3 regions of the Nonomuraea mesophila genome follow, and region 3 is predicted to be linked to each of the others. Evidence: predicted binding sites of a transcription regulator. Region 3 holds the regulator's gene; each other region holds the start of a gene.
What was found. The regulator LexA, encoded in region 3, represses DNA repair genes until DNA is damaged. The targets are predictions, from matches to a motif close to TCGAACANNTGTTCGA.
Positions count from the first base shown of each region.

Region 1 (9,930 bases), on a different contig from region 3:
GTGCCTGGAGTCGACCCAGGCCGCGGCGAACGCCTCGTCGTTGATCAGCCCCAGCTCCGAGAACCGGCTGAGCACCGCTTCGGCTGCGTCGTCCGGCACTTCCCGCTTGCGCAGGGCCTCAGCGAGCTGGGCTCGTGTCTTGGGGGCCATGGTGAGCAGGCGCAGGCAGATGGCCCGGGCCACCGACTCCGGATCGGCCGCCGGAGCGGCGCCGGCCGGGCTCCCAGCGTCCGGGCCCTCAGGCAGCCATCCTGTCGCCCTCTTGCCACCGCGCCTGCCCGCCTTGCTGGATCGGCGCCCCCGGCCCGACCTCTTCTTGTCACCGTCCGCTTGGTCGTCAGCGAACCAACTGCTCCCGGCCAGCACCTCGGAATGCCATCCGCCCCCATGGCCAGGAGCCGCAACATCCGCCGGATCGCCGTCATCGCCCCGAGCCGCAGAACCGACCGGATCGCCGTCATCGCCCCGAGTCGCAGCATCCGCCGGACTGCCGTCATCGCCCCGAGCCGCAAGACCGGCCAGATCGCCGTCATCGCCCACAGCTGCAGCAGCCGTCGGTCCGCCGTCACCCGCACCAGAGCCGCCGGACTGCGGTGGTGGAGGGCCGGTTGTGTCCGGCCCCGGCTCGGCATGGGCGTCCAGAACACGCTCACCGTCACGCGCCGGACCCTCGTCGGCCAGGCGGGAGCGGCCCGGCGCCTGAGGCGGGGAGCCGGGCATGCCGGGGTCTTCCGCGGGGCTGCCGGAACCCGTGACGTCGCCGGACTCGGGGTCGGAGGTGCGCGGGCGGTTGCGCCACTCGTCAAGGGACGGCCAGCCGTCCGCCGACGAAAGAGCACGGTCGCGGCCCTGCGGCGAGGTGGTGGGCCAGGCGCCCCGGTTGTGCGGCTGGGACGCCTGCGGCCGGTCGGGGTTACTCATAGAACCGAGGCTCAGACGTCACCCGGCTTGGGGGTGGACTTGGAGCCCCGGCCGGAAGGAGCAGCCGCAGGGGCCGGAGCGGCTGCCGCGGCCTCGGCGGGGGTGTCGAGGCGCGGGCCGACGCCCAACTTGTCCTTGATCTTCTTCTCGATCTCGTTGGCCATGTCGGGGTGGTTGCGCAGGAAGTTGCGCGCGTTCTCCTTGCCCTGACCGAGCTGGTCGCCTTCGTACGTGTACCAGGCGCCGGACTTGCGTACGAAGCCGTGCTCCACGCCCATGTCGATGAGGCCGCCCTCGCGGGAGATGCCCACGCCGTAGAGGATGTCGAAGTCGGCGACCCGGAAGGGCGGGGCCATCTTGTTCTTGACAACCTTGACCCTGGTGCGGTTGCCGACCGCCTCCGTGCCGTCCTTGAGCGTCTCGATGCGGCGGATGTCCATCCGGACCGAGGCGTAGAACTTGAGCGCCTTACCACCCGTCGTCGTCTCGGGGCTGTTGTGGACCATGACACCGTCGACGAAGTAGTTGTGCGTCCCCTCGATCTCGAGGTCGAACTTCCTCATCGAGCGGGTCTTCGGCTTGATGCGAATGTCGAGGATCCGTGAGGGCACAAGCCGCGGCTCCGGGTCGGCGAACTCCGCCTCCACCGCGAACTGGCCGCGGTAGCGAGGCAGGAGCTTGTAGGCCATAGAGGGGTGGACGTAGGGCGCCACCAGCTTCTGGAACGTGGCCGACGACGCCGTGTCGAACTGCAGGACGGCCACGCCTCGGGCCCCGCGATGCTGAACCTGCACGTTGAGGCCATAGGTGTCACACAGGTAGTCGCGCAGACGCTCCTGGGAGCCCTGGCTCATCGCCTCAACGCAGATCTCGATGCGACCGGAACCGCCTTCGGTGCGCTGCTGCAGCCCCTTCGAACGAAGCGCGAACGAGCCATCGTCCATATACCACACCGCCAGAGCCAGAGGCGTCAGCGCCTTGAGGTATTCCGAGGTGATGTGCTTCTTGCCGCCACCGAGATAGACCACCTGGCGCAGCTCATCGAGCTCGGGCAGAGGAGTGAAGTCGGCGAAGCCCGCACCCTTGGCATTAGTGCTGCGGCTGTGGGGAATGTTGCCGAGCATCGAGCACTTCCAGGACAGATAGTCCTCCTGCTTGGCGCTGTGCCCCATGCGGAAGCGAACGCCGGTGCGACCGCGACGATTGGGCGACAGGCTTCCATCGCCCATCAGCGACCCCAGGATGACCTGCCACTGCTTGTCGCTCAGGCGGTGGGTCTCCGTGAGCATGACGCGATCTCCCGCGATCAGCTCACCAGCGTCACGCCAGCCGCCCGGAGTGCGGATCTGGTGGTTCTCCGTCGCAGCGAACTGGGCCTTTCCGTTTCCACCCGACTTGGCCACAGTGAACTGCAGGAAGCGCTCGGCGTTGCCGTTGTCGAACCAGTTGACGATGCGGCGGGGAACGAGCTTGTCGGTCTCCGGGTCGTAGGAGAGAACCTCGACGTCCATCTTCTGATTGACGATCTTGCCGATTTTCTCCTGTGTGCCGTCGGCGAGCGTGACCCGCGTGCCGTACGACATGCAGCCGAACATGACGCCGATCTTCTCGCGGAGCTGGTTGATGAAGATCGCGGTGGTGCCGGTGGTGCTCAGGGCGCCGGCGATCTTACGCAGCGCCTGGGACATGAGGCGGGCCTGGAGGCCGACGTGGCTGTCGCCCATCTCTCCCTCGATCTCGGCCTTGGGCACGAGCGCGGCCACCGAGTCGATGACGATGATGTCGACGGCGCCGGACCTGATGAGCATGTCGGCGATCTCGAGCGCCTGCTCGCCGGTGTCGGGCTGCGAGACCAGCAGGGCGTCGGTGTCGACCCCGAGCTTCTTGGCGTATTCCGGGTCGAGGGCGTGCTCGGCGTCGACGAACGCCGCGATGCCGCCGGCCCGCTGGGCGTTGGCCACCGCGTGCAGGGCGATGGTCGTCTTGCCCGACGACTCGGGGCCGTAGATCTCGACGATGCGGCCGCGCGGCAGGCCGCCGATGCCGAGAGCCACGTCAAGGGAGATCGACCCGGTGGGGACCACCTCGATGGGGGCTCGGGCGTCGTCGCCCAGGCGCATCACTGAACCCTTGCCGAACTGCCGCTCGATCTGAGCGAGCGCGGTCTCGAGGGCCTTCTCGCGGTCGTTGATAGCCATGGAGCTCCCCCTGTGAGGGTCGTGGTCCGGTCAGTCGAGTGAAAGCTACGGCCTGCCACCGACATTTTCTGGGACTGCCGGGGAAGACGTGGCTCGGCGTTCTCCCATCGTAGCCGAACGGCTGTTCGAGCACAGCAGGAACACGCCACGATCCGCGCCCGCCCTGAAGCCGATCAGCGCAGGTGACCCACGGTACGCCAGAACGTCCCGCCGACGCCTGGTCTCCGGCACCCCCAAGCCGCCCACCAAGCCACCCACCAGGCCAGACCGACAGGCCAGACCGACAGCCAGACCGACAGGCCGGACCGACTGGGCGGGCAGTGCTCCCCTGGTGAATGGTCCCCGTTGCGCTGCTTCTCCGGGTCGCCCATGCTGGTCGCCTCTGCTGTTCGCCCCTGCCGGTCACCCCTGCCGGCCTGGACTGCGGGACTGGACTGTCGGTCCACCCCTGCCGGTCCACCCCTGTCGGCCCTCCTTTCTTTCGGGGACGCGGAGAAGCGGCGGCGCGGTCGGCCGTACTCGATCAGGTGTGGTCGGGTTTCGGTGCGGTGAGAAGGCGGAGGGCCGTCGCGAACAGCTCCGGGGGACAGCGCTCCGGGGCCAGCAGGACGAGCAGGCGCATGCCGATGTCGAGGGACTTCAGTATGGCGTCGGCCTGCGCGTAAGGGAGCCCGGCCAGCGCGCTGCCCGGCGGCGACAGCGGGTGCCGGCCTTCGCCGGCGGTCGGGAACACCAGGTCGACGAGCTGTTCGCGCACGGCCGGGTTCCTGGTCGCGTGGATCATGAGCTCCACGGTCATCTGGGCGAACGCCTCCTGGTCGCCCCCGCGCACCCGTTCGGCCCAGTAGCGGCCGAACTCCTCCACCAACGCTTCGGAGTCGCGCCCGGAGTGGAGCAGGCGGTCCGCCTGAGCCCGCGCCTCCCCGCCGAGGCGGTGCCGCATGACCTCGATCAGCAGCTCCTCCTTGGAGGCGAAGTTGGAGTAGACGGCGCCCTTGGTGAGGCCCGCTTCGGCGGCGACCTCGTCGATGGAGGCGCCCTGAATGCCGCGCTCGGCGAACACCTTCTCCGCCGCCTCCAGCAGCTTGAGCCGATTGCGCTCCCGCTGCTCCTGCCGGGTGAGCCGTTCCGCCACCGCCATGACCGCCTTCCGTTGACATTCCCAAGGGTATATGAATACTAAGCGGTATCCGAATACCAATCAGTATCTGAAAGGTGGAACCCGATGGACGGCAAGGCGACGGACACGCGCCGGGCGTTCCTGGCAAAGGCCGGCGCGGCCTCTCTCGCGATCGCCGGCGCGGTGGGGGCCGCGGACGGTGGTCCCCTGGCCACCGCCCCAGGCGTGCGACCACCACGAAAGGAACGACTCATGGACCTCATGGACAAGGCCGGCGAGCTCTTCGATGCGGGCGACTTCGACGCCGCCGACGCCTCATACAGGCAGATCCTCTCCCGCGATCCCGACCACGTGGCCGCGCTCGCCCAGCACGCCTACATCGCGCTGCTGGCCAACCGCCTGCCCGCGGCCGAACGGCTGCTGAAGCGGGTGCTGCGGCTCGATCCCGGGCACACGCGCTCGTTGAGCAACCTGGCCAACGCCCTGTGGCGCGCCGACGCGTACGCCGAACTGGCCGACCTCCTCCCCAGGGTCAAGGCGGACGCCCCGACCGCCACCCCGGAGCAGCTGAGGAGCTTCGCGGGGCGCAGGCCGTACACGATCTCCGGCCCCGAGACCGCCCGGATCCCGTTCGCGGCGTCCGACCCCCTGCCGATGGTCGAGGCGTCCGTGAACGGCGCGCCGCCCGAGCTGTTCTTCCTCGACACGGGCGCGCTGTTCGCGCTCAACCAGGACTACGCCGACCGGCTCGGCATCCCGATGTACGGCCACACGACCGGCAAGACCGTCTACGGCGAGCACAAGGCGTACCAAGGGCGCGTGGACCGCCTGGCGATGGGCGAACTCGGCATCGGCGACCTGCCGGTCCACACGATCCCCGACACGATCCGGATCACCGCGCCCGACGGGAGGACCACCCAGGGGGCGATCGGCACGAGCGTCCTGTCGCGGTTCCTGTCCACCATCGACTACCCGGACCAGGCGCTGGTGCTGCGGCAGAACACGCGCGCCCGCATCCGGGCGCGGCACAGCGCCCCCATGTGGTTCCTGGGCGATCACTACCTGCTGTCCCACGGCACCGTGAACGGCCTGGACCGGATGGTGTTCTTCGTCGACACGGGCGGCGGCGACATCGGCTTCACCGCGCCCCGCACCACCTTCGACGCCGCGGGCATCACGATTCCGCCGGGCGAGGGTTTCCACCAGGTGACCGTGGAGACGGTGACGCTCGGCTCCGCCACCCGCCGTCAGGTTCCCGGTCTGACCGGCGCGTTCCCCGGCTGGTTCGAGCACGGCTTCGGGTTCCGCATCGGCGGGCTGCCGACGCACGCGTTCTTCAAGCCGTACGCGCTCACGTTCGACTTCGCGCGCATGCGCGTCCTCATGGAGCCGAGGCGCTGAGACCCGCGCTCCGCGTGACGCGGCGACCTCGCCACGTGATGTTCGGGCAGGGTTGGCCCCGGCGTGTTGTCATGCGCGATGAGCTGGGGAGACTCACTGCAGGGCGACGGCTTGGAGGCGACGTGGCGAGCGGCTTCACCGGGGAACGGCGCGTCCACCTGGAGGCGCTCGCGGAGCGGCTGCCCGCCGTGGGCCTGGTCAGCCGGCTGGTCGGCGAGGACGATCCGGTGTTGTGGGTGTGGCATCCGCACACCGGCCGCCAGACGATCATCTTCACGACTCCGTCAGGAGGGGGCTGGCTCTTCCTGTGGTCGCCCCGCGGGCAGGGCAGCGCGGACGACCTGGAGCGTACGGCCGCCGCGCTGCGCGAGGCGCTGGACGACGCCCGGCCCTAGCGGCTTCAGCGCAGCTTGGACGAGACGTCCTCCACCTGGCACACGGCACGCCAGACGGTCTTGGCGCTCTCGCCGTCGGCCAGCGCCTGCATCACCGTCCGCCCGCCGAGCGGTGCGAGCACGTAGTCGCGCGCCCATGACTCGGCGTAGGCCTCACCGAAGTGAGCGTTCATCCGTCTCCAGAACTCGGTCAGGCGCATGCACCCAAGTATGGAAGCCCGCCAGAGGTGGGTAGGACATCTCCATGCCAAAGACCCCCAAGTCTTCACCCCCCAAGTCAGCCGCCGTCAGGGCCAACCGGGCCAGGCGCCGCCGGCTCCAGCTCGCGCTGCGGCTCGCCGTACGGAAGGAGAAGGAGGAACGTGCCGAGCGGCACGCGGGCATCAGGCGGTCACCGCGTGCGGGCAGGCCGCGGACGCGCAGGGCGTCGCGGCGCTAGGTCACATCACCCGCGCGCCGTACATCTCACCGAGATGGTCGGCGAGCAGTTCCAGGCGGGCGCCGTCGGGGTCCTTGAAGTAAATGGAGGCGCCGCTCTCGATCTGGTGCGGCACGCCGGCCATCTCCAGCTTCCCGCGCAGCCGTTCCCACGTGGCGGGGTCGACGGAGATCGCGATGTGGTGCAGCCCGCCCAGCACTTCGCGGTACGGCCCGAGGTCGAGGCCGGGGAAGTCGAAGAAGGCGAGCAGGTTGCCGTTGCCGATGTCGAAGAAGAAGTGGCTGGAGCCCTTGTAGTCGCGGTTGTCAATGATCTCGGTGAGCGGGAACTCCAGGAGATCCTGGTAGAACGTTATGGTCCTTTCCACGTCGGATGACACCAGGGCGACGTGGTGCAGGCCGCGTGCGCTGCTGGACGGCCGGTGCGGTAAGACGTGACGCCGCCTGAGCTCCGCACGGCGGGCTTCGATGGACGCGTAGTCAATGGTCACGGTCGCTGTATGTCCGCCATCGCACCCGCTCAATCACGCGCCGTCGTGCGAATGACGTTTCTGTCGGTCGGGCGAGGCAGTATGTGCAGGTGAGCTCGCTCAACCACTTCAGCCAGGTGACCAGGCAATGGTTCACCGGGGCGTTCCAGAATCCCACCGCCGCTCAGGAGGGGGCGTGGGAGTCGATCGCGCGCGGCGACAACACCCTGGTCGTCGCGCCCACGGGGTCGGGCAAGACGCTGGCGGCGTTCCTGTGGTCGCTCGACCGGCTCGCCGCCGCGCCGGCCGACGAGCAGGCCGGGCGCAAGGGCACCCGCGTGCTCTACGTGTCGCCGCTCAAGGCGCTGGCCGTCGACGTCGAGCGCAACCTGCGCGCGCCGCTGAAGGGCATCGAGCAGACGGCGCGGCGGCTCGGGCTGCCGGTGCCGGAAATTTCGGTGGCGATCCGCTCGGGCGACACCCCGGCGCAGGACCGCAGGAAGTTCGCCTCCAGGCCGTCCGACATCCTGATCACGACGCCGGAGTCGCTGTTCCTGCTGCTCACCAGCCAGGCCCGTGAGGCGCTGCGCGAGGTCGAGACGGTGATCGTCGACGAGGTGCACGCGGTGGCCGCCACCAAGCGGGGCGCGCATCTGGCGCTCACCCTGGAGCGGCTCGACGCGCTGCTCGAGCGGCCGGCGCAGCGCATCGGGCTGTCGGCGACCGTGCGCCCGGTGAGCGAGGTGGCGGCCTTCCTGGGCGGGGTCCGCCCGGCCACCGTGGTGCAGCCTCCGTCGGACAAGCAGATCGAGATCGAGGTCGTCGTCCCGGTCGAGGACATGACAGAGATGGAGGGCGGCAGGCCGCAGGAGGGCGAGGAGTTCACGCCCGAGCCGGGCGGCAGGTCGATCTGGCCGCACGTCGAGGAGCGGCTCTTCGACCTCATCGGGGCGCACAGCTCGACGATCGTCTTCGCCAACTCGCGGCGGCTGGCCGAGCGGCTGTGCACCCGGCTCAACGAGCTGGCCTATGAGCGCGCGCACGGCGCGGACAGCGTCGATCTGTCGATCTGGGAGACGGGTCCGCCCGATCGGCCGCCCGCCGCCGAGCCTCCCCGGCGCCCGCCGGCCGAGCTGATGGCGCAGGCCGGATCCGCCAAGGGCGTCGTGACGGAGATCGTACGCGCTCACCACGGCTCGGTCTCCAAGGAGGAGCGGGCGCAGATCGAGGAGGCGCTCAAGTCGGGCAGGCTGCCCGCCGTGGTCGCCACCTCCAGCCTGGAGCTGGGCATCGACATGGGCGCGGTCGACCTCGTCGCGTGCGTGGAGGCGCCGCCGAGCGTGGCCAGCGGGCTGCAGCGCATCGGCCGGGCGGGTCACCAGGTGGGCGCGGTCTCCAAAGGGGTGGTCTTCCCGAAATACCGCGGCGACCTGGTGCAGACGGCCGTGGTGGCCGAGCGGATGAAGAGCGGCGAGATCGAGGAGCTGCGCTATCCGCGCAATCCGCTCGACGTGCTGGCCCAGCAGATCGTCGCCATGACGGCGCTCGACGAGTGGACGGTCGACGAGCTGGAGTCCGTGGTCAGGCGGGCCGCCCCCTACGCCACGCTGCCGCGCACCGCGCTGGAGGCGACGCTCGACATGCTGGCCGGGCGCTATCCGAGCGAGGAGTTCGCCGAGCTGCGCCCGCGCATCGTGTGGGACCGCGTGACCGGCGTCCTCCAGGGGCGCCCGGGCGCGCAGCGGCTCGCGGTCACCAACGGCGGCACCATCCCCGACCGCGGCCTGTTCGGGGTGTTCCTCGTGGGCGAGCGGTCCTCCAGGGTGGGAGAGCTCGACGAGGAGATGGTCTACGAGTCGCGCGTGGGCGACGTGTTCGTGCTGGGCGCGACGTCCTGGCGGATCGAGGACATCACGGCCGACCGGGTGCTCGTCTCGCCGGCGCCGGGCCAGCCGGGCAAGCTGCCGTTCTGGCACGGCGACGCGCCCGGCCGCCCGGCGGAGCTGGGCAAGGCGATCGGGCGGTTCCTGCGCGAGCAGGCCCAGCAGGGCTCCACCGACCGCATGCGGGCGGCGGGGCTCGACGCCTATGCCGCGGGCAACCTGCTCTCCTATCTCAACGAGCAGCGCGAGGCCACCGGCTACGTCCCCGACGACCGCACACTGCTGGTCGAGCGCTTCCACGACGAGCTGGGCGACTGGCGGGTGGTGATCCACTCCCCCTACGGCGCGCGGGTGCACGCCCCGTGGGCGCTCGCGATCAACCGGCGGCTGCGCGAGCGCTACGGCGTCGACGTACAGGCCGTGCACTCCGACGACGGCATCGTGCTGCGCATCCCCGACACGCTGGCCGAGCCGCCCACCGACGTGGCGGCCTTCGACGCCGAGGAGATCGAGCAGATCGTCACCGAGGAGCTGGGCGGGTCGGCCATGTTCGCCTCCCGGTTCAGGGAGTGCGCGGGGCGGGCGCTGCTGCTGCCGCGCCGCACGCCGGGCAGGCGCAGCCCGCTGTGGCAGCAGCGGCAGCGGGCCGCCCACCTGCTGGGCGTGGCCTCTCAGTACGCCTCGTTCCCGATCGTGCTGGAGACGATGCGCGAGTGCCTGCAGGACGTCTTCGACGTGCCCGGCCTCGTCCGGCTCATGCGCGACATCGCGGCGCGCAGGGTGCGCCTGGTGGAGGTGGAGACCTCGCAGGCCTCGCCGTTCGCGGCGTCGCTGCTGTTCCACTACGTGGGCGCGTTCATGTACGAAGGCGACGCGCCGCTGGCCGAACGCCGGGCGCAGGCCCTGGCCCTGGACACCTCGCTGCTGGCCGAGCTGCTCGGGCAGGCCGACCTGCGCGAGCTGCTCGACCCCGACGTGATCTCCGACGGCGAGCGCGAGCTGGCCCGGCTCGACCGGCCGCTGCGCGACGCGGAAGACCTCGCCGACCTGCTGCGCTCGCACGGCCCGCTGCTCGCGCCCGACGTGAGCGTGCGCGGCGGCGAC
Region 1 covers NZ_SMLD01000032.1:10,751-20,680, forward strand. Annotated here, with positions in the region: gene recX (recombination regulator RecX) at 1-921, opposite strand, end outside; gene recA (intein-containing recombinase RecA) at 933-3,119, opposite strand; gene E1295_RS14880 (TetR/AcrR family transcriptional regulator) at 3,643-4,260, opposite strand; gene E1295_RS14885 (retropepsin-like aspartic protease) at 4,345-5,640, shown strand; gene E1295_RS14890 (hypothetical protein) at 5,763-6,035, shown strand; gene E1295_RS14895 (DUF3046 domain-containing protein) at 6,041-6,235, opposite strand; gene E1295_RS14900 (hypothetical protein) at 6,280-6,474, shown strand; gene E1295_RS14905 (VOC family protein) at 6,476-6,964, opposite strand; gene E1295_RS14910 (ATP-dependent helicase) at 7,048-9,930, shown strand, end outside.
Region 1: recA (intein-containing recombinase RecA) is a predicted target of LexA. The motif match lies at 3,233-3,248, and genes of this name have one in related genera.

Region 2 (9,930 bases), on a different contig from region 3:
GGACGATCCAGGGGCGGCGGCGGCCGAGTTCGCCAAACGCCTGGCTGCCTCCTGACCGACCCCTTTCCGGCCGTCCTACGGAGGCGCCCCCACCCGGGCGCCTCCCTCCTGCGGTTCCGCGCGGCGGATCAGGCTTCCTGCGGTTCCGCGCGGCGGATCAGGCTTCCTGCGGTTCCGCGCGGCGTACCCGGCCTCCGGTGGATCCGCGCGGCGAACCCGGCGCGGCGGCCCTCGGCGCACATCGGGTCCGGCGGCGGGAACGGGCGGGGCCGTCTCAGGTCTTGCGGGACGTGGCCGCGATGGCCAGCTCGGTCAGCGCCGAACGGGCTTCGGCGGTCACCGGGGACGCGTCGAGGGCGGACAGCGCCTGGCTCAGGTAGTCGCCGATCAGGTCCTCGCACTCCCGCAGCGCCCCGGTGTCGGTGATGATGCCCCGCAGCGTCGCGACCCCGGACTCGTCCAGCTCAGGGTCGCCGAGCAGCCGCCGGACGGTCTGCGCGGCCCCCGGGGACGCCGCCGCCAGCGTGCGGGCCACGAGCATCGTCCGCTTGCCCTCGCGCAGGTCGTCTCCCGCCGGCTTGCCCGTCTGCGCCGGGTCGCCGAACACCCCGAGGATGTCGTCCCTCAGCTGGAAGGCGATCCCGACGCGAGTGCCGTAGCCGGTGCACAGCTCGTCCATCCACGGCGCGCGCTTGCCGCCGGCGAGCACCATCCCGAGCCTGAGCGGCTGCTCCACCGAGTATTTGCCGCTCTTGAACAGCGCCACCCGCAGCGCCGACTCGAACGTGTTCTCCCCGTTGGCCTGCTCCAGCAGGTCGAGGTACTGGCCGCACATCAGCTCGGTGCGCATGTGGTCGTGCACGGGCTGGGCCGCCTCCAGGGACGCGGCCGGCAGGCCGCTCGTACGCCACATCTCGCCCGACCAGATGAGCAGCAGGTTGCCGAGCAGGATCGCCGCCCCCTCGCCGAACTGCTGCGCCGACCCGTGCCAGCGGGACTGCTCGTGCATGGCCTCGAAACGGCGGTGGGCGGCCGGCATGCCCCTGCGCATGTCGCTCTTGTCCATCACGTCGTCGTGCACGAGCGCGCTGGCCTGCAGCAGCTCCAGCGAGGCGGCGGCGGTGAAGATCTCGGGGACGTCGATGCCGCCCGCGCCGAACCAGCCCCAGTAGCAGAACGCCGGGCGCAGCCGCTTGCCGCCGGACAGCAGCTCGTCGGCGGCCCTGCGCAGCGGCGCGAAGGCGGCGTCGCCCCCGGCCGGCAACCTGCGTTCGACGAACTCGGCGAGGGAGCGCTCCACCTGCGGGCGCAGGACGTCCATGCGGGCGGCGTCAGTGGTCATGACACTGAGACTAGTGGCCGGAAGCGGGCGTACGGATCTCCAGGTGCCCCCTTCGGGCTGCTGCTTCACCTGGCGTCACTGTAGCCTGGTGACCATGGCGCTTGGTCGACCTTCCTTCTTTCCCGAACGTGTCCCCACCGTCCGCGACTTGCTCGCCGATGGCGGGCGGTCGTTCTCCTTCGAGTTCTTCCCGCCGAAGACCGACGAGGGAGAGCGGTTGTTGTGGCGGGCGATCAGGGAGCTCGAGTCGTTGCGGCCCACGTTCGTGTCGGTGACCTACGGTGCGGGCGGCTCCACGCGCGACCGTACGGTCGACATCGTGGAGCGCATCGCGCGCGACACGACGCTGACCCCCGTGGCGCACTTCACCGCGGTCGACCACTCCGTCCGGGAGCTGCGCCACCTCGTGGGGCGCTTCGCCGACGCGGGGGTGCGCAACATCCTGGCCGTGCGCGGAGACCCTCCCGGCGACCCGACGGCCGAGTGGGTGCCGCACCCCGAGGGCGTGCTCTACGCGGAAGACCTGGTGCGGCTGATCAGGCAGGCGGGCGACTTCTGCGTCGGCGTGGCCGCGTTCCCCTACAAACACCCGCGCTCGCCGTCCATCGAGTCCGACACCGACTACTTCGTCCGCAAGTGCCGGGCAGGCGCTGACTACGCCATCACGCAGATGTTCTTCGAGGCCGACGACTACCTGCGGCTGCGTGACCGGGTGGCGGCCAAGGGGTGCGACACGCCGATCATCCCGTGCATCATGCCGGTGACGCAGATGAGCACCATCGCCCGCTCGGAGCAGCTGTCGGGGGCGCCGTTCCCGCCCCGCCTGGCCGCGCGCTTCGAGGAGGTCAAGGACGATCCCGCCGCGGTGCGGAGGCTCGGCATCGAGCACGGGGCCGAGCTGTGCCAGCGGCTGCTCGACGAGGGCGCGCCGGGGATCCACTTCATCACCTTCAACCGCTCCAGCGCCACGCGCGAGGTGTTCCAGCGCCTGTCCGGGATGCGCCTGTCCGCCTGACGCGGCGCGTCGCGGTTCTCCACCGGGTGTGGTGCTGCGTCGCGGCTGGCCGCTGGTGTGGTGATGTGTCGTGGTTCTCGGCCTTGCGCGGTGCTGTCGCGGGCTGTCCCGCCTGGCGCGGCGCCCGTCGTGGTCCTCCGCCGGGCGTGGGTGTCCGCGCCGTTCGGCGCCCATCCGTTACGGCACAGCCGGCGGCACGCCACCCGCCGACCGGGGTCGGCCGCTTCCAGGGAGACGCCCGCTGACCCGCACGGGGCGGGCCGCCGTCACGGCGCGATGCCGGCCGGAGACGTGGTTCGAGGCGTGGGCCGGCCGCACTGGGGCCATGGGGAAGGCCCGCCACCCGCCCGCAGGGGGACCGGGCGGGTGACGGGCGCGGGCGGTAGCCGTTGAGTAAAGGATCGGTTACTTTCTGTCATGGATGATGCCCTCGGCCATGCGCGGTAAACCCACAGGTCACGTCGTCATCAAGGATTTTGCTGCACCGGGGGCTTAGGGGCCGTGGCGGGCGGTTGTGCGGATCGTCAGGGGAGGGGCAGGGGACGGCCCGCGATCGCGTACTCCTCGTAGCCGCCGGGGAAGACGAACCTCGACAGCAGGTCGGTGAAGCCCATGCTCGCGTAGAGGTGGCGGGCGGCCGTCGGCTGGTCGTGGGTGGACAGGACGGCGGAGCGTTCTGGACGGCCCGCGCACAGGGTCCTGATCATGCTGCGGCCGATGCCCTTGCCCTGGTAGTCGGGGTGGACGTGGATCTCGGCCAGCTCGAAGGCGAAGCCCAGCCAGGCGTTGGCCGTCTCCGGGCCCAGTTCGTCCTGCAGGGCCCGGAGAACCACGTCATGCCACCATTGCCCCGGCGCACCCCGGAATCCGTACGCGAAGCCCACGGTTTGGGGTTCGGAAGTGGGTAGCTGTGGGGATGAATCACGCAATTCAGCGAAATAACACCGAAAATGGGGATATGTCCCATGGTTTCGCATGATGGTCTTGCGGCCGGCGACCTGGTCCGCGGGCGGGTTCATCGCGGCCGTGTAGATGGAGATCACCGTCTCAAGCCGTTCGGTGAACCCGGCGGGACCGACCCCGCGAAACTCGATCACCCGTCGCACACTACTCGACGTCCGCGGGGGTGCCCCCGGTGATGCGCACCAACTCGTCGAACGTGGTCGGGAACACGGTCAGCGGGTGCCCGCCGGCGGCCCAGACCACCTCGTGCTTGCTCAGCCAGGTGTCCACCAGCGTCGGCACGGGCGCCGGGTGCCCCACCGGCGCGACGCCGCCGATGGGCTGGCCGGTGGCGGCCCTGACGAACTCCGGCGTCGCCCGGCGTACCCGGGAGACGCCCGCCGTGCGGGCGATCAGCTCGACGTCCACCCGGTGCGCGCCGCTCGTCAGCACGAGCAGCGGCCCGCCGTCTGCGTCGAAGATCAGGCTGTTGGCGATGGCCCCGACCTCGCACCCAAGCTGGGCCGCGGCGGTCGCGGCCGTGGGGGCCTTCTCCGGCAGGACGACGATCTCGCCGCTCGCCCCGAGTTGGCGAAGCGCTGATTCCACAATGACTGCATTGGCGGGCAACTTCTCAGACATGGACACACTCTAAACAGGATGAAGGCTTGATTACCGAATCATGGTGAGTGGTGTAAGGTCCACTGATCCGTTCGTTACTCGGGTGAGAGGTGGTACACGTGGGGGCTCGACGGCTACCCGGGGTAGCTGCTCTCCTGACGGCGGGCGCCGTCATCGTCTCGGGCTGCGGCACGCAGGCGCCGCAACGTACGCACGCGTCGTCACCAGTGCTGACGCCGACGACCACCACGACCCCCACGGCGACTTCCACGGTGGGCGCGCAGGGCGCCCCCGCCGCCGCCGTGCCCGCCGCGACGGTCGCCGCGCCGCGCAGGACGCTCAAGCTCGGCGCGAAGGGCAAGGCCGTCACCTGGATGCAGGAGCGCCTGACCGGGCTGGGCTACCGCCCCGGCAAGGCGGACGGGAAATACGGCGGCACGACGCTGGCCGCCGTGTGGGCGTTCCAGAAGGTCAACGGCATCAAGCCGACCAGCACCATCGCCAGGCGCACCTGGGAGGCGCTGGAGACCCCGAAGACCCCGAGGGTGCTGGCAAGGAACGGCAAGCCGACCCGCGCCGAGGTCGACCTGACGAGGCAGGTCATGGTCATGTACGTCAAGGGTGAGGCCAAGCTCATCACCCACGTGTCGTCCGGCAGTGGCATCGCCTACTGCGAGACGGCCGTGTGGCAGGGCAAACGGCAGCGCTTCTGCGGCTCGGCCACGACGCCGACCGGCAACTACAGGACGACGTGGCGCGCGAGCGGGTGGCACAAGTCCTACCTGGGCCAGCTGTACAACCCGATCTTCTTCAACGGCGGCATCGCCTTCCACGGGGCGCTGTCCGTGCCGCTCCACCCGGCCTCGCACGGCTGCGTGCGCATGCCGATGAACGTCGCCGAGGAGCTTCCCGGCATGCTCGGCAAGGGTGTGCCGGTGCACGTGCGGGGCAAGTTCAAGCGCGCGTGATCCCTGCGCTCGGGTGAGCGGCGGCTCAGCGGGCGGGCTCCACGCCTGCCCGCGCCGCGCGCCGGCCGGCCGAGCTCGCCATCGCCATCCCCACCGCCTGTGCCAGCCCTGCCACGAGCACGATGAGCGGTGTGGCCGCCTGCCAGCCCGGCACCCCCGCGGAGAAGTCAGGGGTGTCATACAGCCCCGCCAGGGCGAGTACGGGGTTCGCCAAAGCGACGAAGAACACGAGCGAGTACGGGACGATGAGGACGCCCGAGAGCACCATGATCACTGTGCGGCCGCGGGAACGCCGCCGCAGCAGCACGCCCATGACCAGGTAGACCACCGCCACGAGCCCCATGAACAGGGCGATCCACACGGTCAGCCGCCAGAGGTCGGTGCCCAGCGCCGTCATCTCGCCTGCGGCGGGCGGGTCGCCCTCCCACTCGGGGCCGGTGACCTCCGCCCGCACACCCGCCTTGATGGCCGCGTAGTTGACGGCCGCGTACACCGGTGCCAAAAGCGGCCCGAGCGCCAGCAGGACCAGATCGGTGGACCGCCGCCGGTGGCCGTCCTCTGCCATGCGCACTCCTCTTCCGCCTCGGCGGTGGACCGCCCCCAGAAGCCGTGTGCGCGATGCTAGTCGAGTGATCGCAGCCCTGCCAGCGCGACGTCGGCGGCCCGGCGCGCGGTGTCCCAGATCTGCTCCAGGGACCGGTTCTTCTCCAGATTGGCGATCACCGCCAGCTTCACCGACCCGAACAGCGCGCCCACCGCGGCGGACGCCTCGATCAGGCTCAGCTCGTCGGAGTAGGCCTCGTGCAGCGCCCGCGCCACCTCGAGCTGGGTGTCGAACAGCACCATCAGCGCCCGAGCCTGCAGCGTCGGCTCCGTCAGGATGAGCCGCAGCCGCAGCTCGGCGTCCTCGAAGGTGAGCTCCTCCTGCGCGCTCGACCAGGCGAGTGAGCTGTCGACGATACGGAGCAGCAGGTCGGCGGGTGTCATCCCGGGCTCCCTGCGCAGCAACGACAGCACCAGTTCCATGCGCTCGTCCGTGTCGTAGAAGACCACGTCCTCCTTGCTCGCGAAGTAGCTGAAGAACGTGCGCGTCGACACGTCGGCCCCCGCGGCGATCTCCGCCAGCGTGGTCTCCTCGAAGCCCTTCTCGCCGAACAACCGAATCGCGGACTCGATCAGCGCCCGGCGTGTGCGCCTCTTCTTGCGCTCCCGCAACCCCACCATGCCGGAACTCTACTGCATGCCATTACGATTTTCACTGGTTGCAATTTTGCATTCAATGAGGTTTTCTGGACATGTCGCTCGGAAAGGAGCAAAGACATGTCCGACCTCACCCTGCCCATGACGAGGCAGCGCCCGTTCGACCCGCCGGACGAGGTCGCGGAGCTGCGGCAGCGGGCTCCGATGCACCGCCTGACGTACGCCGACGGCCATGTCGGCTGGCTGGTGACCGGCCACGCGGAGGCCCGCGCCGTACTGGCCCACCCGGGCTTCAGCAATGCGCCGGAGAAGAAGCACCCGCCGATCGCCTCCATGGTCGACCTGGTCGAGGAGCGCAGCAAGGGGATGCCGCGGGGCTTCTTCCTGCCTACGGACCCGCCCGAGCACACGCGCTACCGCAAGCTGCTGACCGGTCAGTTCACCGTGCGCAGGATGAAGGCGCTGGAGCCGAGGATCCACGAGATCACGAACGCCTGCCTGGATGAGATGGAGGCCGCCGGCGGGCCCGTGGACCTCGTCGAGGCGTTCGCGCTGCCGATCCCGTCGCTGGTCATCTGCGAGCTGCTCGGGGTTCCGTACGAGGACCGCGGCCAGTTCCAGGAGGACTCCAAGATCCTGGTCAACCTGGAGACCAAGGCCGACAACGTGACGGCGGCGCTGGGCCGGATCGCGGCCTATCTGCACGGGCTCATCCAGCGCAAGCACGAGAAGCCGGCCGACGACCTGCTGAGCGGGCTCACCGAGGGCGGGGAGCTCGACGACGAGGAACTGACGGGGGTCGCGCTGCTGCTGCTGATCGCCGGGCACGAGACGACCGCCAACATGCTGGGGCTGGGGACGTACGCGCTGCTCACCAACCCCGACCAGCTCGCCGCCATGCGCGACGACCCGTCGGTGGTGGACAACGGCGTCGAGGAACTGCTGCGCTACCTGTCCATCATCCACCTCGGCCCCTTCAGGGTCGCGACGGAGGACGTCGAGATCGCGGGCAACCTCATCAAGGAGGGGGAGGCGGTCGGCTTGCACCTGCCTGTCGCCAACCGCGACCCGTCGCGCTACCCCGGCGGCGACCGCCTCGACCTCACCCGGCCGGCCGGGGGCCACATGAGCTTCGGCCACGGCATCCACCAGTGCCTCGGCCAGCAGCTCGCCCGGGCGGAGATGCGCATCGCCTACCCTGCGCTGCTGCGGCGCCTGCCTGGCCTACGCTTGGCGGTAACGCCCGAGGAGGTGCCGATGCGCTCGGACATGACCATCTATGGAGTGCACCGCCTCCCTGTCACTTGGTAGGTCATCATGAAGATCAAGGCAGATACCACGGTGTGCATCGGTGCCGGCATGTGCGCGCTGACGTTGCCGGAGGTGTTCGACCAGAGCGAGGACGAGGGCACGGTGGTGCTGTTGCGTGAGACGGCGCCCGAAGGCCAGGAGGAGGCCGTGCGCCGTGCCGTGACCCTCTGCCCGTCAGGGGCGATCTCCGCCTCTTGACGGGCGTCTGACAGCCTCCTGGCCGCCTCGGCGCCCTTTCCACGGCCCTGAGCCGCCGCCGCGTGCCCATCTGCGGCGGCGGCGGTCTCTCGTGCGCGAGCCTTTTCTGACGAGGTCCTTCCGCGAGCCCTTGCCGCAAGCCCTCCACGGGTCCTACGTGAGCCCTTCCGTGAGCCCTTCCGTGAGCCCTTCCGTGAGCCCTTCCGTGAGCCCTTCCGCGGGTCCTCCCGGGAGGTCCTTCCCGCGGGTGCTTCCAGTGGGCCCTTCTGTGTGGCCCTTCTGTGTGGCCCTTCTGTGCGGGTACTTCCGTATGAATCCTTCTGTGTGGGCTCTTGTGCGGGTCCGGCGCCACGCGGCCCTTTTCGTCCATGGTCATCGAACCTGTGTTCGTGGATTCGGTTGACACCGAACGTGATCGAAATTATGTTCGATCCAGTGACGGTGAGGCTCGCGGCTCGGCGTCACCTGGGCCTGGTCGCGGGTGGTTCGCTTCCCCAAGCGATCCCCGCGGCCAGGCTCCACGGGCGAAGGGCACGTCCTCGTCGTCGGCGGAGACGAACGGGCGTGTCCTGGCCGGACGGGGAGAGGGGAAGCTCCTCGTCCGGCCGGCCCGGCGGAAATGTCGGTGGCATCTGCGAATATTGACTCCACCGGCGGAACGCCGGCCGCCTGCCCACGACTCCGAAGGAGGCGCGCACAATGGCACCACGGCCTAGAGAAACGCCCGGGCCCCGGCTGTCGGCTGCGGTTCGGGCACACCTGACCGATTCACGTTCCTGCCTGGCGGAGGCGAGCGGCGCCCGCACCCCGGCATCCCGCTATGTGGCCGCCCACCTCGCCGCCCTCAGGGCCGCGGCGGCGATCCTGGCCGCCCGTCCACAACCCATGGAGGGCCGCAGGCGCCGTCTGCGCAGCGCGTGGGAGTTGCTCCCCGAGGCCGAGCCCCACCTGGCCGAGTGGGCCGCCTACTTCGCGGCCAGCGCCGCCAAGCGGGCCGCCGCCGAGGCCGGCATGGTCCGCAAGATCAGCGCGGCCGACGCCGACGAGATCATGGCCGAGGCGGAGACCTTCGTCTGCACCATCGAAGACCTGCTCGGCCTCCCCGGCCAGCCGCAGCTTCCCGCGGACGTCCCGCTGGCAGGCTGATCCCTCACCCGGGCTCCGGCCTCCCGGTCGCGCCGTCGACCGGTCTCTCAATGCTGCACCGGACTGTTCGCGCCCGAGCCCTGTCCGGCGACGTGGCGGAGTTCCGCACGCCCGCGCAACCTCCACCGGCTTCTTCCGCGCCGCCGTGGTCTCTGCCGGTTGTTCCGTGCCCATGCGACTTCTGCCGGTTCTTCGGCGCGGCGCGATCTCTGCCGGGTTCTCCGGCTTCTTCGCCCAGGGCCTCACCGCCGGGACTTCTCTGGGTGGTTCCAGCCGGCCCTGAGGGGCGTGGGCTCGGCTTTCCTGCCGTACGGCTCGGCTGTTCGACATACGGGTCGACCGAGGTTCCCGCTGCCTCAAGGCTGGTCGCCCAGGCGGCTGCCGCGTCCCGTGCCGGAATTGTTACGCGTGTTGCGGCACGTCCCGGTCAGTGGCGAGGTCGCCCAGGGCGGCACTGCCGTTGCGGGCCGGGTGCGGCCAGGTGGAGCGGTGGGGTCCGGGGGAAGGCCGATGGGCTCGCCGGAAAGCGGCGAGCCCACATGCCTCGGACGGGTGGCCTCGAAACGAGCAATCCCGGAGGAGCCGGCCTCAGAACGACTCGACGGCCCGGCGAGCCTCGGCGTCGAGAACGCCCCAGCTGATGAGCTCCTCGGTCAGCTCACTGGGCGACTTGTCGTAGATCACGGCCAGGGAGCGCAGATCCTCCTGGCGGATCGACAACACCTTGCCGTTGTAGTCGCCGCGCTGGCTCTGGATCGTCGCGGCGTAACGGGCCAGCGCGCCCGCCTTCTCCTTCGGCAGAGTCGCCAGGCGCTCCAGATCGATCACAAGCTTGGGTGTCGGCCCGAGCGGGCTGGGGGCGGCGCCGCCCGGCAGCAACTCGGAGACGGGCACCCCGTAGAAGTCGGCAAGTTCGGCAAGTTTCTGTACGGTCACAGCCCGGTCGCCGCGCTCATAAGAGCCCACGACTACGGCTTTCCACCTGCCACGCGACTTCTCTTCGACTCCATGCAGGGACAGGCCCTGCTGGGTGCGGATGGCGCGGAGTCGTGCACCCAGCGACTTTGCGTACTCAGACGGCATCGTGTGGCCCCCCGGCTCTCGTATGTATCGCTCTCAGTAGATTGTGCTCCCTTGCGGCGTATGGCCCGGCCACCGGGGGGTCTGGTGCCATGCTCGGCACCATC
Region 2 covers NZ_SMLD01000060.1:5,613-15,542, forward strand. Annotated here, with positions in the region: gene thiE (thiamine phosphate synthase) at 1-55, shown strand, start outside; gene E1295_RS22740 (polyprenyl synthetase family protein) at 275-1,342, opposite strand; gene metF (methylenetetrahydrofolate reductase [NAD(P)H]) at 1,437-2,357, shown strand; gene E1295_RS51070 (GNAT family N-acetyltransferase) at 2,882-3,190, opposite strand; gene E1295_RS22755 (YbaK/EbsC family protein) at 3,465-3,941, opposite strand; gene E1295_RS22760 (L,D-transpeptidase family protein) at 4,040-4,888, shown strand; gene E1295_RS22765 (ABC transporter permease) at 4,914-5,453, opposite strand; gene E1295_RS22770 (TetR/AcrR family transcriptional regulator) at 5,510-6,112, opposite strand; gene E1295_RS22775 (cytochrome P450) at 6,209-7,399, shown strand; gene E1295_RS22780 (ferredoxin) at 7,406-7,597, shown strand; gene E1295_RS22785 (SAV_6107 family HEPN domain-containing protein) at 8,297-8,743, shown strand; gene bldD (transcriptional regulator BldD) at 9,332-9,826, opposite strand.
Region 2: E1295_RS22785 (SAV_6107 family HEPN domain-containing protein) is a predicted target of LexA. The motif match lies at 8,013-8,028, and genes of this name have one in related genera.

Region 3 (9,930 bases):
GATTTTTCAGGATGTTGCGGAATCCGTCCGCCCGGCGATTGCCCGGGCGGTCCGGGAGGGCGATCGTGGTGTCGTCGATGACGTGCACGAACCCGGCGGGGTCGCCCTTGGGCGAGACGTCGCAGGAGCCCTGGTCGTCCGACGTGGCGATCAGGCAGAACGGCGAGGCCGCCAGCCAGTCGCGGTCACGCTGGTGGAGGCGTACGCGCTCCTTGGTCACGGCCCTCGGCATCACCTCGCCGAGAAGCTCGCGCAGTTCATCCTCGGACCCGATCTCCGCCCAGCTCATGCGATCTCCCTTCGGGGGTTTTCCCCATTTTGTCAGGGAATCGGGCCGAGAATTCTGTGACCTTCCCCGCAGTGCGGAGACTCGGCCGGGCATTTCTGGGCCGGGGCCGGCCGCGGTGAGCTGCGGGCGACCCCGGCGCGGTGCCGGTTACTCGACGCGCAACAGGGTCCAGTGGGACGGCTTGCCCTCGTACATCACGTCGTTGCAGTTGCAGTTGCCGCAGCCAGGGATCATGTCCGGTCCTTTCCTCGCCTTGCCGGATGAGGTCTCGTACCCACAGTGACCGACTCGTACGCTGGCGTGACTGCCAGAGTTACCGACCTCCCGGGCCACACCGCACCCGCCTACCAGCGCCGGGCGTGCGCCATCGCCGCCAGGTACGCATCACGCTCGGCCGCGAACCTGGCGGGGTCCATGCCCTGCCGCTCGGCCCGCAGGTGCAGCATGGTCAGCTCGGTCGCCGCCTGCTGGTAGTCGCTCATGGCGCGGCCGAGCCCGGCCCTCCTGGCCCACCTGCGTGCCGCCTTACGGCCGGGCAACGTGCTGAGCATGGCGACGTCGGCCTCGGTGACCAGTCCTGTCTGCCAGTAGCCGGGCAGGTAGGCGCCCATCTTGGCGACGAGGTGACGCCGCTCGGCGACGGTCACGGCGATCAGCGCGAGCAGCGCCACCATGATCACCAGGTAGGCCAGGCCGAGCCAGGCCAGCGAGCCCGTGGTGGCGGCACCGTTCCAGAGGCCATGGAGGAAGACGGCGCCCAGGTAGCCCAGCGGGATCGCGGCGTAGCGTCCCGCCGTGCGCCGGGTGAGCGCGTACGCGACCCCCACGCCGATCAACGAGGTGTAGATCGGGTGACCGAGCGGGTCGATCAGCCCTCGTACCACGAACAGCTGCACCGCGCCGCCGACGCCCTCCTCCCCGAAGGCGAGCAGGTAGTAGCCGACGTTCTCCACGGCGGCGAAGCCGAGGCCGGCCATGGAGGCGTACACGATGCCGTCGGTCAGGCCGTCGATCTCCCTGCGCCTGCGCAGGAGCAGGAGCAGCGCCGAACCCTTGAGCGCCTCCTCGATCACGGGGGCGAGCACGATGGCTCCCACGTCGTCGACGACCGCGGCGCCGAACCCGGCTCGTACGAACAGCTCCTGCCCCAGGACCGTCAGCGCGATGCCCAGCACGACCGCCAGCCCCGCGCCCCACGCGAACGCGAACGCCAGGTTGAGCTTCGGCTCGGGCTCCAGCCGGTCGAGAGAGAGCACCGCGGCGAGCAGCACCGGCAGCGGCGCCACCGCCAGCAGCGCGGCCAGGCCGAAGCCCGCGGGACCGCCGGACACGAGCATGACCGCCAGCACGAGCAGCGCCAGCACGCCAGAGACGACCAGGCCGATCAGCAGGGCTTTGCTGGGGCGCTGGGAGAGCGCGCTCTTGGGGGGAGCTGTCATCGTGGTCTCTGCCTTCCCGTTCGGTCCGTCCACTATGCGGGCCACGCATCTACAGGTGCTTAACGGTCACTTGATTCGCGGTAATAGGGGTCGGTCACGACGGGCTCGCCGTCGGTGTACGCGTACACTTCCCGGCCGGAGACGAACACCCTCTGCGCCCGGCTCATGACGTCCAGCGGGTCGCCCGACCAGATGACCACGTCGCCGTCCAATCCGGGGCGCAGGGAGCCCACCCGGTCGTCGATCCCCATGATCCTGGCCGGGTTCAGCGTGATCGACCGCAGCGCCTCGGCCGGGTCCATGCCCTCCTTGACCGCCAGCGTGGCCTGGTGCACGAGGAAATGAATGGGCACGACGGGGTGGTCGGTGGTGATGGCCAGCTCCACGCCCGCCCGCGCCAGGATGCCGGGGTTGCGCAGCGAGCGCTGGCGCAGCTCGACCTTCGACCGGCTGGTGAACAGCGGGCCGATGATGACCGGAACGTTCCTGGCGGCCAGGGTGTCGGCCAGCAGGTGGCCTTCGGTGCCGTGGTTGATGACGACCCGGTAGCCGAACTCCGCCGACAGCCGGAGCGCCGTGGCGATGTCGTCGGCCCGGTGCGTGTGCTGGCACCAGGGCAGCTCGCCGTCGAGCACGCGGACGAGGATCTCCAGGGTGCCGTCGCGGTCGAACGGCTTGCCCTCCGCCTCGGCCGCCGCCCGCCTGGCCCGGTAGTCCTGCGCCTTCATGAACGCGTCGCGGATCACCGCGGCCACGCCCTGCCGGGTGGAGGGCAGCTTCTTCTGGTCGCCGTAGACGCGCTTGGGGTTCTCGCCGAGTGCGCTCTTGACGCTCACCGGCTCCTTGACCAGCATCTCGTCCACGCTTCTGCCCCAGCACTTGACGGCGACCGTCTGCCCGCCGATGGGGTTCCCGGAGCCCGGCTTGATCACCGCCGTGGTCACGCCGCCCGAGAGCGCGTCGGCGAAGCCCAGGTCGGCGGGGTTGATGGCGTCGAGGGCACGCAGGCGGGCGCCGTTGGGGTCGGTCATCTCGTTGGTGTCCTGGCCGGCCCAGCCCTCCGCCTCCTCGTACACGCCGAGGTGGCCGTGGGCCTCGACGAAGCCGGGCAGGACCCAGCCGCCGCCCGCGTCGACGACGGAAGTGCCCTCCGGCACGGCCACGTCACGGCCGACCGCGGTGATCTTCCCATCCTCGATGAGCACGGTGCCGCCGTCGATGGGATCTCCGTCGACCGGCACGACATATCCGCTGGTGATAGCAAGTTTCATGAGCTGTAACTTACAGGCGGGCGGGTAGGGTGCCCGAATGACGATCTCCGCTCTTTACCGACGGTGGCTGCTCGAGATGTGGAACGGCGACTTCGAGCTCGCCCACGAGCTCGTCACCCCCGGCTTCGCCGGCCACTGGCCCGGCATGGAAGTCTCGGGTCCCGGCGAGCTGGTCGAGGTGCTCAAGCAGGGGTACGCCCCCTTCGACGACGTCCGGGTCACCCTGGACGTCGGCCCGATCCCCCACGGCGACCTCGTGGCGGCCAGGTGGACCTTCAACGGCTCCTACCGGGGCGGCCTGCCCGGCGCGACCGTCCCCGAGGGGACGCGGGTGGCCTTCGGCGGGCACGACATCCTGCGGGCCGAGGGCGACAGGTTCGCCGAGTACTGGGTGATCTCGGATGCGCAGACGTTCAGCAGGGAACTGGGGATAGGCTGACGTATCTCTTTATGTCGGTGTCTGCGGTACGTACGGGATGGTGCATGTCACAGGAGTACGCGCCCGATGCGGGCCCGCCGCCCCGCTCGCTGAGCGACGGCGAGCTGTCCCGGCTGCTGAGCGGGCAGCGCTTCGGTGCGCTGGCCACCAACAAGGACAGCGGCCACCCCCACATGGCCACCGTCCGGTACACGTGGGATCCCCAGCAGCGCGTCGTACGGATCCCCACCATGGCCGACCGGCCCAAGGTCAGGCAGCTGCACAAGGACCCGCGCGGCGCCCTCTACGTGGCCGACGACGACTTCACGTCCTACGCCGTGGCCGAGGGCCAGGCGGAGGTGTCGCCGGTGAGCACCGAGCCGGGCGACGAGGTGGGCCTCGAACTGCTGGCCATGCAGCACCACGTCGACGACGCCACCGCCTTCCTGCGCCAGGTGGTGGACGACCGGCGGCTGGTGATCAGGCTCAGGGTGTCGCAGCTGTACGGGACCGCTCTGGCCAGGCCCGCCGGATAGCGCGGCGCCGGTTGTAGGCCACCGACACGATCACGACGAGGACGAGCACCAGGTCCACGGCCGCCGACCAGCGCATGGCCGCCATCTCGCCCCCGCCCCGCGCGACGGCGAAGAAGACCGCGCCGATCACGGCGACGCCGCCCGCGCCCGCGAACTGCTGGGCGGTGCTCAGGACCCCCGACCCGATGCCGGCCTGGTGCGGCTCGACCTCGACCAGCGCGGCCCCGATGAGCTGCGGCAACACCAGGCCGTTGCCGGCGCCGACCAGCATGAGCGCGACGAGCACGTACGGCAGCCCCAGACCCACCCCCGCCAGGAGCAGGCCCAGCCCGAACACGACGACCACGCCGCCCATGATGACAACGATCAGCCCGTGTCTCCTGACCAGCCGGGCCCCGAGCAGCGAGGTGATGGTGAACATCGCCCCCATCGGCGCGAACACCATCCCCGCCTGGAACGCCGTGAGCCCCAGCCCGATCTGGAGCAGCAGCGTCAGCGTGAACATGAACGAGGCGAAGTACGCCATGAACGCGACGATCGACCCGACGCCTGCCAGGTAGGAGTGCACCCTGAGCAGCGCCAGGTCGAGCACCGGCTGCCCGCCCCGCGCCCCGAGCGCCCGCAACCAGCTCCAGGTCAGCACGAACACGGGGACGCTCGCCCCCATGCACGCCCACGTCCAGACGGGCCAGCCGAGGCTGTGGCCGAGGCCCAGCGGCACCAGCAGCAGCCCCACCCCGGCCGCCAGCCCCGCCGCGCCCGGCACGTCGAGCTTGGCGCGGCGGGCCGTCTCCACCTCCGGCAGCAGCCGCCAGGCCAGCGGGACGACGACCAGGCCGACCGGCAGGTTGATGAGGAAGACCGCCCGCCAGCCGAGCCCCAGCACGTCGGCCGTCAGCAGCAGGCCGCCCAGCACCTGGCCGGCGATCGAGCCGAGGCCGCCGGTCGCGCCGTACCAGCCGATGGCGCGCGCCCGCTCCCCCGGCGGATAGACGGCGGAGATCGTGGCCAGCACCTGCGGCACCATGGCGGCGCCCGCGAGGCCCTGGAGCAGGCGGGCGGCGACGAGCTGCGCCGGGCTCTGCGCGATCCCGCCCAGCACCGACGCCACCGTGAAGGCGGCCACCCCCCAGACGAACACGCGCCGGTAACCGTAGCGGTCGCCGAGCCGCCCGCCGGTGATCATCCCTGCCGCGTACGTGAAGGCGTAGCCGGCCACGATCAGTTCCAGGGCCGCGGGCCCGGCGCGCAGGTCGTGTTCGAGAGAAGGGGCGGCCACGTTCACGACGAAGAAGTCGAACTGCGCCATGAACCAAGCCGACAGAAGAACGGCCAACGCCCCGCGATAATGCACATTTCAGGTTAAAGGGTCATGAACGTCGACCCTGCATCAGGTCCGCGTGTCGGATGCTCACCATCAGGGCACCGCGGCGCTACTCTGCACTCAACTGCCCGTCATGCGATCTTGTGACCGTCGAGTCGTAGGCCTCTCCCCAGAAGTGGAGACCCATGTCCAGACGACTCGCCCTCATCATCGCGACCACCCTCTCCGTCCTGACCGCGCTCACCGGCACCGCCACCGCGGCCGCCGGCCGGCCGGTCGTCAACGTCGCCCATCGAGGCGCCTCCGCGTACGCCCCCGAGAACACGATCACCGCCTTCGAGCTCGCCGGCGACCTGCGGGCCGACATGTTCGAGCTGGACGTCCAGGAGACCAGGGACCACCAGCTCGTGCTCATGCACGACACCACCCTGACCCGCACCACCGACGCCGAGGAGGTCTTCCCCGGCCGGTCGCCGTGGAACGTCGGCGACCTCACCCTCGCCCAGATCCGCAAGCTCGACGCCGGCTCGTGGTTCTCCGGGGAGCACGCGGGCGAACCGGTGCCCACCCTCGGCGAGGCCCTGCGCACGATGAGCGGCTCGGGCATGGGTCTCCTCCTGGAGGTCAAGTCCCCCGGCCTGTATCCCGGCATCGAGGCCCGCATCGCCGCCGAGCTGCGGCGCAACGCCCAGTGGTTGTCACCCGGGCGGCTGGTCGTGCAGTCGTTCGACTGGGAGTCGATGCGCAGGTTCCACCGGCTCATGCCCGACGTGCCGATCGGGCTGCTCGGCACGCCGGCGACCGCCGAGCTGCCGTCACTGGCCGAGTTCGCCGACCAGATCAACCCGCCGTACACCACGCTCACGTCCTCGTACGTACGGCGTGTGCACGGGCTCGGCATGGAGGTCCTCACGTACACGGTGGACGATCCCGACGACATGCGCCGGATGATGTCCTACCAGGTGGACGGGATCATCACCAACAGACCCGACGTGCTGCGCGACCTGACCGACGCCTGACGTCCGGGGTCCCGGGGGCCTGACCGGTTCACGTCCGGAGGTTCTCTCCGGGCCCGCCGGCCCCGCGGGCGGAGGCCGGGCGGGCCCGGGCCTCCGAGCGGGTGTCCCTGTCCGGGGTCAGCCGGCGGGATGGGCTCCGGTCAGGCGGCCGAGGATCTCGTCGAGGATGGGTTCGGTGGTGGCGAAGTTGAGACGTACGTGGCCGGCGCCGCCGGGGCCGAAGTCCGCGCCGTCGTTCAGCCGCACCCTCGCCTCGCGCTCGAAGACCTCGGCCAGGCCGGGCCTGCCGACGCGCAACCAGGCCAGGTACGTCGCCTCCGGCACCCGGTAGCCGAACGTGCCGGGCAGGCGGGCGGCGATCGTGCGGCGGTTGCGGTCGAGCAGGTCGAGGGTGCGTTCCAGCCAGGCGTCCCCGTGCCGCCATGCCGCGACGGTGGCCTCGACGCCGAACAGGTTCGCGGAGCCGTACACGAAGGGTGGCTGCGACTCCAGAGCCTTGCGGACTTCCGGGTGGCCGAGGTGGGCGACCGAGCAGCGGATGCCGCCCAGGTTGAACGCCTTCGTCGCGGACGTGAGGGTGACGGTGCGCTCGGGGAGGATCGTGGCGAACGGGATGTGGCGGTGGGGCTCGTACACGAGGTCGGCGTGGATCTCGTCGGCGAGGACCAGCAGGTCGTGGCGCTCGGCGTGCTCGGCCAGCTCCGTCAGTTCGTCGCGGCTGAAGGCCCTGCCGGTCGGGTTGTGCGGGTTGACCAGGAGGAGCACCCGGCAGCCGGTCAGGTCGGGCACCTCGAAACGCCACGAGTCGCCGTCGGGCTCAAGCTGGATGGGGTGGAGCGGGCGCTCCATGACGTCCAGCGTCGACAGGAACGGGTGGTAGGCGGGGGTGTGCACCGCGACGCCGTCGCCGGGCGCGGTGCAGATGTGGAGGAGCACCTGGAGTGCCTGGTTGAGGTCGTTGAAGGAGCGTACGAGCGCGGGGTCGGCCGCCCAGCCGTACTTGCGCGTCATGCGCTCGGCGAACGCCTCCGCCAGCGGCCCCGCGCAGGGATCGGTCAGCCAGGCCGGGTAGCCGAGGTCGCCGTCCGCCCGCCGCCGCAGCGCCTCGACCACCTCGGGTGCGGTGGGGAGATCCATGTCGGCGATCCAGGCGGGGATCACGCCCGGTTCTACCGCTGCCCATTTCAGACCATCGTGAGTGATTTTGAGCCCTTCGGGGGTATATGCGTAATCCACCCGGCCATTTTAGGATTCTCGAATGTTGATGAGGTGCTGCCGCCGGTTGTGGCAGGCTGGGCGGCCATGATGCCCCACTCGAAGGTCGATGCCATTGTCGAGACCTACCTGTCGATCGCCGACACGGAGGCGCCCGGCTTGGTGGAGGGGCTTTATCTGGAGGGCTCGGCCGCCCTGGGCGACTACCGGCCTGGCACGAGCGACGTGGACTTCATCGCCGTCACAGCCGCCGCGCCGCCGGAGGACGTGCTGGAGCGCATCCACACCCGCCTCGGCGCCCACCCCTTCGACGGGGTGTACCTCACCTGGGACGACCTGCGCCGCGGCCCGCACGACCTGGGCACCCGGCCGCAGGCGCAGCACGGCCGGCTCAATCGCCGGGGCGAGCTCACCCCGGTCACCTGGCACACGCTCGCCGAGCACGGGCTGACCTGCCGCGGGCCCAAGCCGGACGAGTTCGACATCTGGAACGATCCTGACGCGCTGGCTTCCTGGACCGACGACAACCTCGACCGCTACTGGCGGCGCCTGGTGAGCCGGGCCTCCCACCTGACCACGCCGTGGGGCCTGATCAGCCTGGGCGGCTACGGCACACTGTGGATCGTCACAGGCCTCGCCCGGCTGCACTACACGCTGGCGACCGGTGACATCACCTCCAAGACGGAGGCCGGGAGGTATGCGCTGGAGGCGTTCCCCGAGTGCTGGCACCGCGTGGTGAACGAGGCGCTGCGCGTACGCGAGGAGGACAGCGCCGCACCGACGCTCGGCAGCCTGGCCTCGGGACTGGGCGACCATTTCGGCGCCCCGCGGCAGTCGCTCTACGGCTCACCGTTCGAACGCCGGAAAGACGTACTCGGCTTCGCCGGCGAAGCGATCACGTCCGCACACGCTTTGTACGCCACCCGCTGACGGCCGATCCCAGTCTGTGCGGGGGTGTGTCGTTATCGGCCTCGCGTACCGACCACACCCGCCCACCGATCGCGCGTACGAGGTGCGCACGGACACCCACCGGACGCGAGATGTGCGTGGGCGCCTACGCGAGGTGCCCGGTGTCGAGGACCGCGGATGTGGGTGGGCTGCGCACTCGTCTGCGGGCACGGCTGATGGCATGGCGACAGCCCCGGGGGGCGATGTGCGGTGTCGTACCCCGTGGCAGTTGTGGCGCGCGCCGTCATCGCGGCGCGTGCGATCGGACGCGCGCCCTGGTCACCTCTTCGGGCTACAGCCGCCGGAGGACCGCCACGACCTTGCCCAGGACACTGGCTTCGTCGCCGGGAATGGGCTCGTAGTTGGGGTTGTGGGGGACGAGCCAGACGTGACCGTCCTTGCGCTTGAAGGTCTTGACGGTCGCCTCGCCCTCGATCATCGCGGCCACGATGTCGCCGCTCTCCGCCACCGGCTGCTGGCGGACGACGACCCAGTCTCCGTCGGCGATGGCCGCCTCGATCATCGAGTCACCGGTGACCTGGAGGAGGAAGAGGGTGCCCTCGCCGACCAGCTGCTTGGGCAGGGCGAAGACGTCTTCGACGCTTTCCTCGGCAAGGATCGGACCACCGGCGGCGATGCGGCCGACGAGCGGCACGTAGGCGGCCGTGGGACGGCTCACCGTGGACTCGACGTCGGGGGCCGCGTCGGGGTCGACCCACATCACGGGCTCACCAGGCAGCCGCACCTCAAGCGCGCGAGGGCGATGCGGGTCACGCCTCAGGTAGCCCTTGCGCTGCAACGCCGTCAACTGGTGAGACACGCTGGAGGTGCTGGTCAGCTGCACCGCCTCGCCGATCTCACGCATGGAGGGCGGATATCCGCGCTGTTGCACCGAGTCGCGGATCACTTCGAGGATCTTGCGCTGCCTCGGCGTAAGGCCCAGCGAATCTCGCCGTCGCACCGCGAGGTCGCTGACCCCGTTTGCGTCATCCCGCTCGGTCATGCTCTTCCTCCTCGCCTGGCGGCCCGCCTCACCGGCGAACCTCCCAGTCCGTGGTCCCGTTGTCGCACACAGCGACCGTATCTCTGTTGAAGATCATCTTCAAACAATTGTTCGAGTCTTCCTCGAAAAAGTCGCGTGCGTGGTGTACAACATCGTACGGGAGTTCGATCGACATCGTGTTCGATTTGCTGATCTTATTTGGCCTTTTCTCCCGGGCCGCATGGCAGGAGGTCATCCATGCGAACACCCACGAACATGGACACGACCAGCGAAGACGTCAAACAACTCACACTCATCGCCGATGCCACGCGCAGTGAGGATCGACGGGGAGACAATACGCGTACACAGCCCGTCGCCAGCGGTAATTCCGGCAAGAGGTTGGGGTCCCGGTCGAATAACAGAGGAAGATCCCATTTGCGCCTCGTCCCGCCACCCCGCACGAGTCGCGGCTCCCACGGCACCGTGCCA
Region 3 covers NZ_SMLD01000103.1:23,994-33,923, forward strand. Annotated here, with positions in the region: gene E1295_RS31010 (pyridoxamine 5'-phosphate oxidase family protein) at 1-289, opposite strand, end outside; gene E1295_RS31015 (PrsW family intramembrane metalloprotease) at 634-1,728, opposite strand; gene E1295_RS31020 (amidohydrolase) at 1,788-2,999, opposite strand; gene E1295_RS31025 (ester cyclase) at 3,037-3,438, shown strand; gene E1295_RS31030 (pyridoxamine 5'-phosphate oxidase family protein) at 3,483-3,953, shown strand; gene E1295_RS31035 (MFS transporter) at 3,904-5,262, opposite strand; gene E1295_RS31040 (glycerophosphodiester phosphodiesterase) at 5,463-6,296, shown strand; gene E1295_RS31045 (MalY/PatB family protein) at 6,414-7,433, opposite strand; gene E1295_RS31050 (nucleotidyltransferase domain-containing protein) at 7,599-8,441, shown strand; gene lexA (transcriptional repressor LexA) at 8,752-9,462, opposite strand.